DNA from 2 places in the Mesobacillus jeotgali genome. Region 2 is predicted to be linked to the other one. Evidence: a T-box and tRNA genes for the amino acid it is inferred to sense, from the RefSeq annotation. Region 2 holds a T-box; the other holds one or more tRNA genes.
The links. The T-box of region 2 lies ahead of FOF60_RS18110 (valine--tRNA ligase). A T-box ahead of a tRNA ligase gene usually reads a tRNA of that ligase, here a tRNA-Val.

Region 1 (8,710 bases), 290 kb from region 2:
GTTTTGAACTTGTCTCTCATAACGAGGCACATATTTCTTCTTTATGTTACCGGTTTTGAGCCAGAATCTTCATAAGTGGGAATAAACTAATTTTGTTACCGGTTTTACCTTTACCTCCTTAACCAGTCACATAATGTTTTTTTCTTGCACCACTAACCGGGCAATAATATATTAGCCACTTTTAAACAGCTTATTTCTTTCTTAGTGCATGCTGCTTGATGTATTGAAAGATAGCAATTCAAAAGTACATTTGGATTAAATACCTGGAATCCAAAATTACATGAAAATGAAAAAAAGCCGTTAGCATAATTGCTAACAGCTTTTCTTATGACCCCTACGGGATTCGAACCCGTGTTACCGCCGTGAAAGGGCGGTGTCTTAACCGCTTGACCAAGGGGCCTTATGGCGGAGAAGGAGGGATTTGAACCCTCGCGCCGGTTACCCGACCTACACCCTTAGCAGGGGCGCCTCTTCAGCCTCTTGAGTACTTCCCCAGAAATATGGCTCCGCAGGTAGGATTCGAACCTACGACCGCTCGGTTAACAGCCGAGTGCTCTACCACTGAGCTACTGCGGAATAATATAAAAAATGGGCCTAAGTGGACTCGAACCACCGACCTCACGCTTATCAGGCGTGCGCTCTAACCAGCTGAGCTATAGGCCCTCATGGAGCGGGTGATGGGAATCGAACCCACTACATCAGCTTGGAAGGCTGAGGTTTTACCAGTAAACTACACCCGCATATAAAAAAGGGGCGACTGATGGGAATCGAACCCACGAATGTCGGAACCACAATCCGATGCGTTAACCACTTCGCCACAATCGCCATATCTATAATTGCATTTCATTTAAATTAAATAAGGTGGCTCAGGACGGAATCGAACCGCCGACACAAGGATTTTCAGTCCTTTGCTCTACCGACTGAGCTACTGAGCCACTATAATATTGTTGCCTAAACTTTGACTTATTTAAGTCCTTTGCTCGAATGACTTTCGGTCTTTCTCGCAGATTGCCGCAGAAGCTTATTCAGGAAGTGAGCAATCTGCTCTACCGACTGAGCTACTGAAATAAAAATGGCGGTCCCGACCGGGATCGAACCGGCGATCTCCTGCGTGACAGGCAGGCATGTTAACCGCTACACCACGGGACCAGGATCTTTTCAAGTGCAGTACTTGAAAAGAACTTAATTGATTGCGGGGGCAGGATTTGAACCTGCGACCTTCGGGTTATGAGCCCGACGAGCTACCGGACTGCTCCACCCCGCGACGATATTAATTACATAATTTTGTTGATGCTCTAAGTGAGCATGGACTGTCCCGATCTCAGGAAGCTTACTCAAGTAGCAGCTCGATCGGTACAACTCGCAGCATATTCAGTGAAGTAACGCTCGTTGCTCCACCCCGCGACGATACTATTTAATAAAATTATGGAGGAGGTAGAGGGATTCGAACCCCCGCGCGGTGTTACCCGCCTGTCGGTTTTCAAGACCGATCCCTTCAGCCAGACTTGGGTATACCTCCGTATGAAAATCAAGTAAAATGGTGGACCTTGTAGGACTCGAACCTACGACCGGACGGTTATGAGCCGTCTGCTCTAACCAGCTGAGCTAAAGGTCCAGGATATCCTAGATTGAATAGGTTCAACCAGATTAAAATTGGTAGCGGCGGAGGGGATCGAACCCCCGACCTTACGGGTATGAACCGTACGCTCTAGCCAGCTGAGCTACACCGCCAAATTATTATTTTTTAAAACTTATGGTGGAGCCTAGCGGGATCGAACCGCTGACCTCCTGCGTGCAAGGCAGGCGCTCTCCCAGCTGAGCTAAGGCCCCAAATTATAAAAAGGATGGTCGGGAAGACAGGATTCGAACCTGCGACCCCTTGGTCCCAAACCAAGTGCTCTACCAAGCTGAGCTACTCCCCGATAAAGAGAAAATATAATGGCACGCCCGAAAGGAGTCGAACCCATAACCTTCTGATCCGTAGTCAGACGCTCTATCCAATTGAGCTACGGGCGCATATTTAGTACATTAGCTAACTTGGTGGTGCCGAGGACCGGAATCGAACCGGTACGGTAGTCACCTACCGCAGGATTTTAAGTCCTGTGCGTCTGCCAGTTCCGCCACCCCGGCTTAGGAACTATGGAGCGGAAGACGGGATTCGAACCCGCGACCCCAACCTTGGCAAGGTTGTATTCTACCACTGAACTACTTCCGCATTATATTGCTTTTTGAAGAAATGGTGCGGGTGAAGGGAGTCGAACCCCCACGCCTTGCGGCGCCAGATCCTAAGTCTGGTGCGTCTGCCAATTCCGCCACACCCGCATATTATTTCAAAAAAGTGGTGAGCCATGAAGGACTCGAACCTTCGACCCTCTGATTAAAAGTCAGATGCTCTACCGACTGAGCTAATGGCTCGTACAAAAGGTGCCGGCAAGAGGACTTGAACCCCCAACCTACTGATTACAAGTCAGTTGCTCTACCAATTGAGCTACACCGGCATGGTGAGTAAATAATGGTGGAGGATGACGGGATCGAACCGCCGACCCTCTGCTTGTAAGGCAGATGCTCTCCCAGCTGAGCTAATCCTCCATTTGAAACTGCCCGGCGACGTCCTACTCTCACAGGGGGAAACCCCCAACTACCATCGGCGCTGAGAAGCTTAACTTCCGTGTTCGGTATGGGAACGGGTGTGACCTTCTCGCCATCGTCACCAGACATTTTTTAAAGACAATATCTATTATACTGTCTTTTATGCATTTTGCAAGAGAAAAATTAAGTAAGTTTTTCACTTAATGAAAAGCTTTTATTCCCTCAAAACTAGATAATGTGTAAGAAGAATTCAAGAAAAACGAGTAATCAATGTCCAGTTTCGGCTCCTAGCCTCTCGAGATTGCTTCGGTCCATCCGCTGAAGTCAAAGAACGACTTCAACTGCTGGCCCTCCAGCACTTGTCGAGGCTGAACAGTCGCCTACACTTTTCGTTTTTGGTTAAGTCCTCGAACGATTAGTATCAGTCAGCTCCACACGTCACCGCGCTTCCACCTCTGACCTATCAACCTGATCATCTTTCAGGGTTCTTACTAGCTTGCGCTATGGGAAATCTCATCTTGAGGGGGGCTTCATGCTTAGATGCTTTCAGCACTTATCCCGTCCGCACATAGCTACCCAGCGATGCCTTTGGCAAGACAACTGGTACACCAGCGGTGCGTCCATCCCGGTCCTCTCGTACTAAGGACAGCTCCTCTCAAATTTCCTGCGCCCACGACGGATAGGGACCGAACTGTCTCACGACGTTCTGAACCCAGCTCGCGTACCGCTTTAATGGGCGAACAGCCCAACCCTTGGGACCGACTACAGCCCCAGGATGCGATGAGCCGACATCGAGGTGCCAAACCTCCCCGTCGATGTGGACTCTTGGGGGAGATAAGCCTGTTATCCCCGGGGTAGCTTTTATCCGTTGAGCGATGGCCCTTCCATGCGGAACCACCGGATCACTAAGCCCGACTTTCGTCCCTGCTCGACTTGTAGGTCTCGCAGTCAAGCTCCCTTGTGCCTTTACACTCTGCGAATGATTTCCAACCATTCTGAGGGAACCTTTGGGCGCTCCGTTACTCTTTAGGAGGCGACCGCCCCAGTCAAACTGCCCACCTGACACTGTCTCCCGCCCCGATCAGGGGCGTGGGTTAGAATTTCAATACAGCCAGGGTAGTATCCCACCGACGCCTCCACCGAAGCTGGCGCTCCGGTTTCTCAGGCTCCTACCTATCCTGTACAAGCTGTACCAAAATTCAATATCAGGCTACAGTAAAGCTCCACGGGGTCTTTCCGTCCTGTCGCGGGTAACCTGCATCTTCACAGGTACTATAATTTCACCGAGTCTCTCGTTGAGACAGTGCCCAGATCGTTACGCCTTTCGTGCGGGTCGGAACTTACCCGACAAGGAATTTCGCTACCTTAGGACCGTTATAGTTACGGCCGCCGTTTACTGGGGCTTCGATTCAGAGCTTCGCGTGAGCTAACCCCTCCTCTTAACCTTCCAGCACCGGGCAGGCGTCAGCCCCTATACTTCGCCTTGCGGCTTCGCAGAGACCTGTGTTTTTGCTAAACAGTCGCCTGGGCCTATTCACTGCGGCTCATCCGGGCTATTCACCCAAATGAGCACCCCTTCTCCCGAAGTTACGGGGTCATTTTGCCGAGTTCCTTAACGAGAGTTCTCTCGCTCACCTTAGGATTCTCTCCTCGCCTACCTGTGTCGGTTTGCGGTACGGGCACCTTTTATCTCGCTAGAGGCTTTTCTTGGCAGTGTGGAATCAGGAACTTCGGTACTATATTTCCCTCGCTGTCACAGCTCAGCCTTCACGCAAGCGGGATTTGCCTCACTTGCAGCCTAACTGCTTAGACGCGCATATCCAACAGCGCGCTTACCCTATCCTCCTGCGTCCCCCCATTGCTCAAACGATAAAGAGGTGGTACAGGAATATCAACCTGTTGTCCATCGCCTACGCCTTTCGGCCTCGGCTTAGGTCCCGACTAACCCTGAGAGGACGAGCCTTCCTCAGGAAACCTTAGGCATTCGGTGGATGGGATTCTCACCCATCTTTCGCTACTCATACCGGCATTCTCACTTCTAAGCGCTCCACCAGTCCTTACGGTCTGACTTCAACGCCCTTAGAACGCTCTCCTACCACTGACATCTAAGATGTCAATCCACAGCTTCGGTGATACGTTTAGCCCCGGTACATTTTCGGCGCAGAGTCACTCGACCAGTGAGCTATTACGCACTCTTTAAATGGTGGCTGCTTCTAAGCCAACATCCTGGTTGTCTAAGCAACTCCACATCCTTTTCCACTTAACGTATACTTTGGGACCTTAGCTGGTGGTCTGGGCTGTTTCCCTTTTGACTACGGATCTTATCACTCGCAGTCTGACTCCCACGGATAAGTCTTTGGCATTCGGAGTTTGTCTGAATTCGGTAACCCGATGAGGGCCCCTAGTCCAAACAGTGCTCTACCTCCAAGACTCTTACAACGTGAGGCTAGCCCTAAAGCTATTTCGGAGAGAACCAGCTATCTCCAAGTTCGATTGGAATTTCTCCGCTACCCACACCTCATCCCCGCACTTTTCAACGTGCGTGGGTTCGGGCCTCCAGTTGGTGTTACCCAACCTTCACCCTGGACATGGGTAGATCACCTGGTTTCGGGTCTACGACCACATACTCATTCGCCCTATTCAGACTCGCTTTCGCTGCGGCTCCGTCTTCTCAACTTAACCTTGCATGTAATCGTAACTCGCCGGTTCATTCTACAAAAGGCACGCCATCACCCATGAACGGGCTCTGACTACTTGTAGGCACACGGTTTCAGGATCTCTTTCACTCCCCTTCCGGGGTGCTTTTCACCTTTCCCTCACGGTACTGGTTCACTATCGGTCACTAGGGAGTATTTAGCCTTGGGAGATGGTCCTCCCAGCTTCCGACGGGATTTCTCGTGTCCCGCCGTACTCAGGATCCACTCAGGAGGGAACGAAGTTTCAACTACAGGGTTTTTACCTTCTCTGACGGGCCTTTCCAGACCACTTCATCTACCCCGTTCCTTTGTAACTCCATGTTGAGTGTCCTACAACCCCAAGAGGCAAGCCTCTTGGTTTGGGCTATGTCCCGTTTCGCTCGCCGCTACTCAGGGAATCGCGTTTGCTTTCTCTTCCTCCGGGTACTTAGATGTTTCAGTTCCCCGGGTCTGCCTTCAATGCCCTATGTATTCAGGCAAAGATACTGTTCCATTACGAACAGTGGGTTTCCCCATTCGGAAATCTCCGGATCAAAGCTTACTTACAGCTCCCCGAAGCATATCGGTGTTAGTCCCGTCCTTCATCGGCTCCTAGTGCCAAGGCATCCACCGTGCGCCCTTTCTAACTTAACCGTATGACATAAATGTCATGGTTGTTTGTTTCTCTATTAAATAGAGAGAAAAACTAAAATGGCGATCACTCGGTTTTTTCTTGGTTCTTCTTACTTACGATTATCTAGTTTTCAAGGAACAAAAAAGCTTTGAGAGAATTGCTCCCTCAAAACTAAACAAACAAGCGTACAACTATGTGGATTACATCCACAGTACGAATCGAAAGATTCGCATTCCGATTGCCTTTACGGCAATATCCTTAGAAAGGAGGTGATCCAGCCGCACCTTCCGATACGGCTACCTTGTTACGACTTCACCCCAATCATCTGTCCCACCTTAGGCGGCTGGCTCCAAAAGGTTACCCCACCGACTTCGGGTGTTACAAACTCTCGTGGTGTGACGGGCGGTGTGTACAAGGCCCGGGAACGTATTCACCGCGGCATGCTGATCCGCGATTACTAGCGATTCCGGCTTCATGCAGGCGAGTTGCAGCCTGCAATCCGAACTGAGAATGGATTTATGGGATTGGCTCGACCTCGCGGTTTTGCGGCCCTTTGTTCCATCCATTGTAGCACGTGTGTAGCCCAGGTCATAAGGGGCATGATGATTTGACGTCATCCCCACCTTCCTCCGGTTTGTCACCGGCAGTCACCTTAGAGTGCCCAACTGAATGCTGGCAACTAAGATCAAGGGTTGCGCTCGTTGCGGGACTTAACCCAACATCTCACGACACGAGCTGACGACAACCATGCACCACCTGTCACTCTGTCCCCCGAAGGGGAACGCCCTATCTCTAGGGTTGTCAGAGGATGTCAAGACCTGGTAAGGTTCTTCGCGTTGCTTCGAATTAAACCACATGCTCCACCGCTTGTGCGGGCCCCCGTCAATTCCTTTGAGTTTCAGCCTTGCGGCCGTACTCCCCAGGCGGAGTGCTTAATGCGTTTGCTGCAGCACTAAAGGGCGGAAACCCTCTAACACTTAGCACTCATCGTTTACGGCGTGGACTACCAGGGTATCTAATCCTGTTCGCTCCCCACGCTTTCGCGCCTCAGCGTCAGTTACAGACCAGAGAGCCGCCTTCGCCACTGGTGTTCCTCCACATCTCTACGCATTTCACCGCTACACGTGGAATTCCGCTCTCCTCTTCTGCACTCAAGTTCCCCAGTTTCCAATGACCCTCCCCGGTTGAGCCGGGGGCTTTCACATCAGACTTAAGGAACCGCCTGCGCGCGCTTTACGCCCAATAATTCCGGACAACGCTTGCCACCTACGTATTACCGCGGCTGCTGGCACGTAGTTAGCCGTGGCTTTCTGGTTAGGTACCGTCAAGGTACCGGCAGTTACTCCGGTACTTGTTCTTCCCTAACAACAGAACTTTACGACCCGAAAGCCTTCATCGTTCACGCGGCGTTGCTCCGTCAGACTTTCGTCCATTGCGGAAGATTCCCTACTGCTGCCTCCCGTAGGAGTCTGGGCCGTGTCTCAGTCCCAGTGTGGCCGATCACCCTCTCAGGTCGGCTACGCATCGTTGCCTTGGTGAGCCGTTACCTCACCAACTAGCTAATGCGCCGCGGGCCCATCTGTAAGTGACAGCCGAAACCGTCTTTCAGCTTTCCCTCATGTGAGGGAAAGGATTATCCGGTATTAGCTCCGGTTTCCCGAAGTTATCCCAGTCTTACAGGCAGGTTGCCCACGTGTTACTCACCCGTCCGCCGCTGATCTTCAAAAGCAAGCTAATGAAGATCCGCTCGACTTGCATGTATTAGGCACGCCGCCAGCGTTCGTCCTGAGCCAGGATCAAACTCTCCAAAAAAGAGTTATGAGTTTAGCTCATAAGTTAAAACGTTGGCTCATGATCTTCTATATATAGAAGCCATGATAATTTATTGTTTGTTGACGCTTGTTTGTTTAGTTTTCAAAGAGCAAGTTGTTCAGTTCGTCGCCCAGAAGCGACTTTATTAATATAACACGCTGATTTGTTATTGTCAACATCGTTTTTTGTTTTTCTTTTTCGTAAAAACCGATGTTTGATTTTCAATTCAACGTTGTTTTCCTGAAGCGAGATTAAATATACCATGGATAAAATATGTTTGCAATATAATTTTAAAAGAATTTTTCACAAGATGAGAACCCTTTTCAGGTTTTCCGAGTTTCTTCTTAATTAAATGTTTTTATAATAATTTCTTACAAGTCCTCATATAATGCTTTGGACAAACTATTTTACAGAGGTGATCTTACTTGCTGCAATCAATTGCACTATATCTATCATTATCTATGGCAATTCTTTTATTTAGCATTGCCTATATTGAAGCCATTAAAATTGCAAACACTGAAGGAAAGGTTCACGGAGGAACTCTTATTTTAAGCTCTGTCTGTGCATTATTATTTTCAAGGTTCACTTACCTATTCATTTAAAAACATTAAAAAATCCCCTCTATGAAGGGGATTTTTTTGTTTACACCTTAAGTTCTCGCATCTATACTCTTACAGTTTTTCTCTAGCAGCCTGGGAAAGCAGTTTTAAATCTGTCCACATATATGCTACTTCGATATATTCTCTGCCTGCAATTCTCACAACTTCTTCCCCAGCTTTTTGCGGCTTAAGGTTCTCATAAAATTTCCGGCTTTCATTATCGGCTAACACCCACACGAGGATGGATTCGTAATTTTGCGCCAGCAAATCATCCAGACCGGCTTGCAGCAGCCTCAGGCCCAGTTTTCCTCTTTGATACTCTTTAAGGATATAAATCGCGTACAATTCTCCATCGGCTTTAAAATTCCTTGATCTTTCTTTTCCAAAAGATGCAAAGCCTA
Region 2 (8,710 bases):
TTCGCCTTCAAATTTTTATCTATACTAATTAGTTTCTCAATTCACTGATGCGCGCTTCGACTGCTGCACGTTTTTCTAGATAGTCTTTTTCCTTTGCGCGTTCCTCTTCAATGACTTTCTCAGGAGCTTTTTTAACGAAGCCTTCGTTTGCCAGCTTCTTCTGGACACGTTCTACTTCCTTATCCAGCTTCTCCTTCTCTTTTTGAAGACGGGCAATTTCCTCGTCGATGTTGATCAGGCCTTCAAGCGGCATGATGATTTCAAGTCCCGTAGCGACTGCTGTCATCGCTTTTTCAGGAGCATTGACTTCAAGCCCAATTTCCAGGTTCTCAGGATTACAGAAGCGGACAATATAGCCTCGGTTATTCTCAAGCATACTCAATGTCTTTTCATCCTTCGCCTTCAGGAACATATCAACCTTCTTGCTGAGCGGTGTGTTCACCTCAGAGCGTATGTTCCTTACTGCACGGATGACTTCAACCAGCAGCTTCATATCATCTGCTGCTTCTTTATCAGTCAGAGCAGGATCAACCTGCGGCCAGCTTGCAACCGTAATGGACTCCCCTTCATGAGGAAGGTTCTGCCAGATTTCTTCTGTAATGAATGGCATGAATGGGTGAAGCAGGCGCATTGTGTTATCAAGAACGTAAGCAAGAATCGATCTTGTTGTCTTCTTAGCACCTTCGTCTTCGCCGTAGAGCGGAAGCTTCGCCATTTCGATATACCAGTCACAGAAATCATCCCAGATAAAGTTGTAAAGTGCTCGGCCAACCTCACCGAACTCATAACGCTCTGAAAGTCTTGTAACAGTTTCGATTGTTTCATTCAGCCTTGTCAAAATCCACTTATCCGCAACAGATTTCTCGCCGCTCAGGTCGATTTCTTCATATTTCAGGCCGTTCATGTTCATTAGCGCAAAACGTGATGCGTTCCAGATTTTATTCGCGAAGTTCCAGGTCGCTTCAACCTTCTCTGTGCTGTAGCGAAGATCCTGCCCCGGTGAGCTTCCTGTTGTCAGGAAGTAGCGGAGTGAGTCAGCGCCGTATTGGTCGATGACATCCATCGGATCGACACCATTGCCTAGTGACTTACTCATCTTGCGGCCATCTTCTGCACGAACGAGTCCGTGGATCAGTACATCTTTGAATGGTCTTTGGCCAGTGAACTCAAGTCCCTGGAAAATCATTCGTGATACCCAGAAAGCGATAATATCATATCCAGTTACAAGGGCATCGGTTGGATAGTAACGCTTGAAGTCAGCTGCATCTTCATCCGGCCAGCCCATTGTTGAGAAAGGCCAAAGCGCTGAACTGAACCATGTGTCAAGAACATCATTGTCCTGTTCCCAGTTCTCTGGGTCTGCAGGCGGCTCATGGTCAACGTATACCTCGCCTGTTTCTTTATGGTACCAGGCAGGAATTCGGTGCCCCCACCATAGCTGACGGGAAATACACCAGTCCCGGATATTTTCCATCCAGCGCATATAAGTATTTTCGAAACGCTCAGGTACGAAGTTTACCTTTTCTTCTTTGTTCTGAAGCGCGATTGCTTCGTCAGCAAGCGGCTGCATTTTAACGAACCATTGAGTTGACAGATATGGCTCGACTACTGCTCCGCTTCGCTCAGAGTGTCCTACTGAGTGCATGTGCTCTTCAATTTTAAACAGAACGCCTTCTTCCTGAAGGTCCTTGACGATTTGCTTGCGGCACTCGAAACGGTCCATTCCCTGGTACTTGCCCGCTCGTGCATTCATTGAACCGTCCTCGTTCATGACCAGGACTCTTTCAAGGTTATGGCGGTTGCCAATTTCAAAGTCGTTCGGATCGTGTGCAGGAGTGATTTTTACAGCTCCAGAACCGAACTCCATATCAACATAGTCGTCGCCTACAATCGGAATTTCACGGCCAACGATTGGCAGGATAACACTTTTGCCGATTAAATGCTTGTAACGGTCATCTTCCGGATGAACCGCAACCGCAGTATCGCCAAGCATTGTTTCCGGTCTTGTTGTTGCGATTTCAATGTGGCCGCTGCCATCAGCCAGAGGATATCTCATGTGGTAAAAAGCACCCTGGATATCTTTATGGATAACCTCAATATCAGATAAGGCCGTTTTCGCTGCAGGATCCCAGTTAATGATGTATTCGCCGCGGTAGATCAGGCCTTTGCGGTATAAAGAAACGAAAACTTCTTTTACTGCCTTTGATAGACCTTCATCCAATGTGAAGCGCTCGCGGCTGTAATCAAGTCCCAGCCCAAGCTTTGACCACTGCTTGCGGATATGCTGAGCGTATTCCTCTTTCCACTTCCAAGATTCTTCCAAAAACTTTTCACGGCCAAGCTCATAGCGGTTGATGCCCTGGCTGCGCAGCTTCTCGTCAACCTTCGCCTGTGTCGCGATGCCCGCATGGTCCATTCCCGGGAGCCAAAGTACGTCATAGCCCTGCATGCGCTTCATTCGCGTCAGGATATCCTGAAGCGCTGTATCCCAAGCATGGCCTAGGTGCAGCTTTCCAGTTACGTTTGGCGGCGGAATCACGATTGTATAAGGTTTTTTCGTTTCGTCATCCTTCGCTTCGAAAAACTTCCCCTTGATCCACCATTCATAACGCCCTTGCTCAATTGACGACGGATCGTATTTAGTCGGCATAGACAAATTCTCTTCCATCAGTTTTTCCTCCATTCAAATGCATTTCCTTTAAAAATAAAAAACTCCATTCGCCATAAAAGGACGAATGGAGTTTGTTCGCGGTACCACCTTTTTTCCCAGCAACGGTAAAAACAGTCTTGCTGCTGGCTCAAATATGGATAACGGTTCTTCACCGTCGCCTGTTACTGAGAATATTCCGTTCCCAGGCGATGCTCAAGGGCGACCTTCCATGGTTCCGCTTAGAAGTCCTCGCAGCTAATGGACTCCCTCTCTTTAAGCTGGCTGCTCATGTACTCTTCCCTATCAAAGCTTTGCTTTATTATGTGTTTTGTATATTAGATATACTACCCAAAAAAGTGGATTGACGTCAATCATCATTTCCTATTTTTTATTATTTTATACTTTTTGCTCCTTGATGTGCGAACAATAAGCACTTTTTGGGCCTCTCACTCATAGAATAAAAAAAGGGATACCTGATGTTTGGAGGGATGGCGATGAAGAGGCGAAGATATAACCCTTATACACTCCCGAGGTGGGCGAGGACGGCGCGGGCAGTATGCGCTCAGCTCATTATTCCTTTTTGTGTTTTCCAGGGGATCCGAACCCTGTTTTTTCCGACGACATTTGATGTTTTTCTGTTATCAATATTCATCATAATTGCCCTTGCGATTAAATTCGAAATTATTTAAGGAGCCTGAGAGCATTGTTTAGCTCTGGGCTCCTTCTTGTTTTGCCTGCTCCTTTTGTTTTTCCATTTCGTCGATTTTGGTCACTACATAACCCGTATTACTCAAGAGCCAGTATTGTCGCTGCAGTTTTTGGACAAACTTCCTTTCATCCACATCTGTCTTGCGCTGATGGTACATCTCCGCAACCCGGATAATGCCTGACGGAAAAGCAAGATAGCTCATGAATAGCTGCATTTCATCCTCTCGGAAAGGAAAGTATTTCAGATATAGATAAATCCAGTCGATGACTTCATCCCCATACTTTGGCTGGGTCTTCAGCGATCTTGCCAGAAATGGGAGTAAATCCTGGATTGGCGACCCTTGCCTCGCCTTCTCAAAATTGATGAAATACCCGTATCCTCTTTCATCAAACAGGAAATGTTCAGGAGAAACCTTACCGTGAAGCGTGACCGTCCTCGTTTTCTTTTGCTCCTTCGTTTTTTCATTCCATGTCTCCAGCTTTTGCTTGGCGAACTGTATTGCCTGGCGGATCTGAATATAATACAGGCAGTATGTTAGTTCAAACGGGGACATATATACCCTGTTCTCACAGCTTTCAAGGAATCCATTAATGAATTCTTCTTCCTTTTCCCATTCTTTTAACGTCTTTTCATAATGCTCCTGCTTCACTTCCGCACTGATTTCCAGTTCCTTGACTGACAATGTATGCATCCTCGCCAATTCCCTGAACAGCTGCTGGTGTCTTTGCGACTGATCCTCTCTTGTTTCGTTCGGGATCCACGGCATTAAATAATACAGGGACTTATTATGCAACACTGCATATCGCCCGTCATTTGCCGGATAGACTGGAACAATCCTGTTATAGCCTTTTTGATAAAGGTGCTGGATATGTTTAATGAAATCTGTCCCCTCATACGGGTGGATTTTTTTCAAAGCGAATGTCCCCGATTTCGTGTAAACTTTTTTCACTTTGCCAAAATCCTCTGCAAAATAAGGATCGATAGGATATTGCTTTAACACTGCAGATTCTTCTTTTAAAAAATTGCGATCATCCATCGAATCTCGCCTACTTTCTGGACATTTCAATAAATAGGTCTGGGCAGGTGTTAGACACCTGCCCATACTAAAAGCTATAGCAATCCCAGCCAGCAGCCAAGCCAGCCCTGACAACCAGCCCCCTTTTGGACAAGGTGTTGCTAAAAAGAAAAGCGCAAGCGCCTTGGTCAGCCCCGACAAGCGTCGGAAGGCCTGACAGTGAAGTCGTTCTTTGACTTCATTGGCAGGACCGAACTCGAAAAGCGGAGGCGACTGCCCAACTCCGAAAAGCGCTGGAGGGCCTGACAGTGAAGTCGTTCTTTGACTTCATGGGCAGGACCGAAGCGTCTCGAGGAGTTAGGAGCCGCAGCTAGACAAACGACTTGAGGGGTTAGGCGCTGGAGCTAGACATAAATCGTATTGCAAAACCTTAATACCTATAAAGTGAAAAATGTTAGCTATTATGAACCGCTACGCCTGGAACATATAGGACCTGGCCTTCATGTACCTCATGGTCGATGCTAAGATGATTCACACGAAGAAGCTGCTGGACTGGCACATCATATCGTTCGGAAATCGATTGAAGTGAATCGCCCTGCTGAACAATACACACTCTTATTTTAGCAACCTCAGTTTCTTCTTCTTTACGCGCTAAGAATTCAGCAATCGAAATACCTTGTTTCATATTCGGCTTCTTCTTTTTCAATAGTGGAGATGATGAGCTTTCGGGAGACTCTTCCATTTCAGCAGGCTGATTTTCTGCTTCTGGCTGATCCTCTGCCTCCAGTTCAACTTCCTCTTGCTCTAATTCGACCTCCGCAACTGGCTCCGGCTCACCTCTAAAGTCACTGAAAGCATACTCAGGAACTTGTTGGTGCTCTCTTTGCTCTTGCAATTCAGGTTCAGATGCTTCTTCTGCTTCTAGCGATTTTTTTGCTTCTGCTCTAAATGGCGCATACAATTCTTCTTCGTACGATTCCTGCTCTTCCTGTTCATTTAGTGCTTCATTTTGCTGGACGAAAGAATAGGCAGGAGCTTCCGGGAAGTCTTGTTCATCTCTCTCTTCCTGGCTATCGCGCTCTGCATCTTCTTCAGTTTCCGCTGCAGCCTCCACATCAACTTCTGCAGTAGCCTCCTCGCGGTAACTTACTTCCAGTTCTTCCGCCTCTTCACTGTCAGCATCCTGTTCGGCTTCATGCTGCTGTTCGCCGTACAGACCAGTGATGGCAAGGTCAGCATTCAGTTTCAGTCGGTCTTTTTCCGGAAAAACATAATCAAAACCCTCCACCTGAATATCAATGTCATAGATGCTTTCAATCCGGTTTTTAGGAATTGTGATATCTACCGGGAAACGATGAAGGAATTCATAGACTCCTTCTTCCCTTTCCATGACAGAATGCACGTACTTAAGGGCTGCGATCTGGCTATCATCCTCCTGCTGCTGTTCATGGCATGTATATTCCCCAGTCAACTCCAGCGATCCGCGAATGGATACGTATTGTTCATTTTCCTGGATGGTTATATTCGGATCGAGTGAAATCGAGACAAGCTCCGCGACTTCCTGTCCTCTTTGAAACCACACAGACTCTTCTAATGAAAATCGCAGGCACGATTGATTCCCCTGAGACAAAGCGACTCCTCCTTTCATTCCTTAAACGTAAAATCACTATGTCATTAACACTTTATGAGTCTATATTTAGTTTTATGATAATTTAGAACATAAAAAGGAGTTGGAAAGGGATAGTTTGAAGTGGATTACTACTTAAGGAAATTGTTTGAGGAAAATTAAAGCCAGGGAGATATTCACGTGAAATACTTCGGACAAAGTTAGGTGGATACGACTGAGTTTTGTCCGAACATGGGCCTACTTCGGACATAGTTATGAGAATACGAACGGGTTTTGTCCGAACCCTGGTGCTACTTCGGACAAAATTAAGAGAATACAGCCGCATTTTAGCCGAACCCTATGCGGCCCACGCAAAAAAACACTCTCCAAAACGGAGAGTGTCATAAATTACCTATTCTGCAGTTTAGCAAATGCTTTCTCTGCTGCTTGAATTGTTTTTTTCAGATCTTCATCTGTGTGTGCTGTTGACAGGAATAATCCTTCAAACTGTGATGGCGGCAGGAAGACTCCTTCGTTCGCCATTTCACGATAGTAGGCTGCAAAGAATTCAAGGTTCGATTGTTTGGCCACTTCATAGTTGATGACATTTTCATTTGTGAAGAAGATGCCGATCATTGAGCCTGCGCGGTTGATTGTGTGCGGGATTCCGTATTTCTCAGCCGCTGCCTTCAAACCTTTTTCAAGAATGTCAGCTTTGCGTTCAAATTCTTTGTAGGACTCCGGTGTCAGCTGCTTCAACGTTTCGAGGCCGGCTGTCATCGCCAGCGGGTTGCCTGAAAGTGTTCCCGCCTGGTAAATCGGACCGCTTGGAGCGATTTGCTCCATAATCTCCCTCTTCCCGCCGTATGCGCCTACAGGAAGACCGCCGCCGATTACTTTTCCGAGACATGTCAAGTCAGGTGTTACATTATAATAGCCCTGTGCACAGTTATAGCCTACACGGAAGCCTGTCATAACCTCATCAAAAATAAGAACTGTGCCATACTGAGTGGTGATTTCGCGCAGACCTTCCAGGAAGCCTTCAACTGGGGGAACAACACCCATATTTCCGGCTACTGGTTCCACAATCACACCAGCGATATCATCACCAAACTGCTCAAACGCGTAACGGACGCTCTCAAGGTCATTGTAAGGTACTGTAATCGTGTTTTTGGCAACTCCTTCTGGAACACCCGGGCTGTCTGGCAAGCCTAGTGTAGCAACGCCTGAGCCGGCTTTAATAAGCAATGAGTCTCCATGTCCATGGTAGCATCCTTCAAATTTAAGGATCTTATTGCGGCCAGTATACCCGCGCGCAAGGCGCAATGCACTCATCGTTGCCTCAGTTCCCGAAGATACCATCCTTACCATTTCGATCGATGGGACACGGTCAATGACTAACTGTGCAAGCTCATTCTCAACAACAGTTGGTGCACCGAAGCTTGTCCCAAGCTCTGCCACTCTCTTGATTCCCTCTACGACCTTGTCGTTCGTGTGTCCAAGGATCAGTGGTCCCCATGACAATACATAGTCAATATACTCATTGCCATCAATGTCATAGATTTTAGAACCTTTTCCTTTTTCCATGAAGATAGGATCCATATCGACAGACTTGAATGCGCGGACTGGACTGTTAACTCCTCCTGGCAAAAGTTCTGTCGCTTGCTTGAAAGCTTCTATCGATTTATCATATGAGCGCATACTATCCCTCATTTCTATTTAATTGACTCCGGCGATTTAGTTCCAGCCATTATGACTGCCAGAAACCTCAACAAAGCCTTATATCCTTATTGTTCCTTCAGCCAGCGTGCTGCATCCTTTGCGTGATAGGTAATGATTAGGTCTGAACCTGCGCGCTTCATACCTGTCAGCATTTCCATCACGATGCTCTTTTCGTCGACCCAGCCATTTTGAGCGGCTGCTTTGACCATTGAATATTCACCGCTGACATTATAAATGACAACAGGCAGGTTGAAATTGTTTTTTACGTCACGGACGATATCCAGGTAAGGCATGCCCGGCTTGACGATCAGGAAGTCTGCACCTTCCATGACATCTGATTCAGCTTCGCGCATCGCTTCGATCCGGTTTGCCGGATCCATCTGGTAGGATTTGCGGTCACCGAATTGTGGCGTACTTTCCGCAGCTTCACGGAATGGACCGTAAAATGCAGAAGAATATTTAACAGCATAAGACATGATCGGCACATCATGGAATCCTGCCTCATCCAAAGCAAAACGAATCGCAGTAACAAAACCATCCATCATATTCGATGGTGCGATGATGTCCGCTCCAGCTTTAGCCTGGCTGACCGCTGTTTTTCCGAGCAGCTCAAGAGATGGATCATTGAGGACCTTGCCATCCTCGATGACACCGCAATGGCCATGGCTAGTGTATTCACACAGGCAAGTATCGGCGATGACAACCATATCAGGAAAGTCCTTTTTAATGACTCGGATTGCTTCCTGCAACACTCCTTGGTCATGATATGCCTGACAGCCTACTTCATCTTTTTCGTCAGGTACGCCAAAAAGCAGCACGGATTTAATGCCCAAAGAATCTACTTCAGTGATTTCTTCTTTCAGGTTATCAAGGGATAGTTGATAGACTCCCGGCATTGAAGAAACTTCTTTTTTCACATTTTCTCCTTCAACGACAAAAAGCGGATAGATCAGGTCTTCAGTGCGAAGATAGTTTTCACGTACTAGTGCGCGCATATTCGCTGATTGG

Region 1: it encodes a tRNA-Val, which carries the amino acid that the T-box ahead of FOF60_RS18110 (valine--tRNA ligase) is inferred to sense. The anticodon was not compared.

What each region holds. Positions count from the first base shown of each region.
Region 1 covers NZ_CP109811.1:3,804,999-3,813,708, forward strand. The annotation lists tRNA gene FOF60_RS19445 (tRNA-Glu) at 329-400, opposite strand; tRNA gene FOF60_RS19450 (tRNA-Ser) at 404-494, opposite strand; tRNA gene FOF60_RS19455 (tRNA-Asn) at 502-576, opposite strand; tRNA gene FOF60_RS19460 (tRNA-Ile) at 590-663, opposite strand; tRNA gene FOF60_RS19465 (tRNA-Gly) at 667-740, opposite strand; tRNA gene FOF60_RS19470 (tRNA-His) at 753-825, opposite strand; tRNA gene FOF60_RS19475 (tRNA-Phe) at 863-935, opposite strand; tRNA gene FOF60_RS19480 (tRNA-Asp) at 1,074-1,149, opposite strand; tRNA gene FOF60_RS19485 (tRNA-Met) at 1,191-1,264, opposite strand; tRNA gene FOF60_RS19490 (tRNA-Ser) at 1,427-1,519, opposite strand; tRNA gene FOF60_RS19495 (tRNA-Ile) at 1,539-1,615, opposite strand; tRNA gene FOF60_RS19500 (tRNA-Met) at 1,655-1,731, opposite strand; tRNA gene FOF60_RS19505 (tRNA-Ala) at 1,755-1,830, opposite strand; tRNA gene FOF60_RS19510 (tRNA-Pro) at 1,846-1,922, opposite strand; tRNA gene FOF60_RS19515 (tRNA-Arg) at 1,940-2,016, opposite strand; tRNA gene FOF60_RS19520 (tRNA-Leu) at 2,042-2,130, opposite strand; tRNA gene FOF60_RS19525 (tRNA-Gly) at 2,141-2,215, opposite strand; tRNA gene FOF60_RS19530 (tRNA-Leu) at 2,238-2,322, opposite strand; tRNA gene FOF60_RS19535 (tRNA-Lys) at 2,340-2,415, opposite strand; tRNA gene FOF60_RS19540 (tRNA-Thr) at 2,426-2,498, opposite strand; tRNA gene FOF60_RS19545 (tRNA-Val) at 2,514-2,589, opposite strand; rRNA gene rrf (5S ribosomal RNA) at 2,600-2,715, opposite strand; rRNA gene FOF60_RS19555 (23S ribosomal RNA) at 2,985-5,918, opposite strand; rRNA gene FOF60_RS19560 (16S ribosomal RNA) at 6,161-7,710, opposite strand; gene FOF60_RS19565 (GNAT family N-acetyltransferase) at 8,382-8,710, opposite strand, start outside.
Region 2 covers NZ_CP109811.1:3,517,303-3,526,012, forward strand. The annotation lists gene FOF60_RS18110 (valine--tRNA ligase) at 29-2,668, opposite strand; T-box leader at 2,725-2,966, opposite strand; gene ysxE (spore coat protein YsxE) at 3,358-4,395, opposite strand; gene spoVID (stage VI sporulation protein D) at 4,829-6,004, opposite strand; gene hemL (glutamate-1-semialdehyde 2,1-aminomutase) at 6,389-7,681, opposite strand; gene hemB (porphobilinogen synthase) at 7,768-8,710, opposite strand, start outside.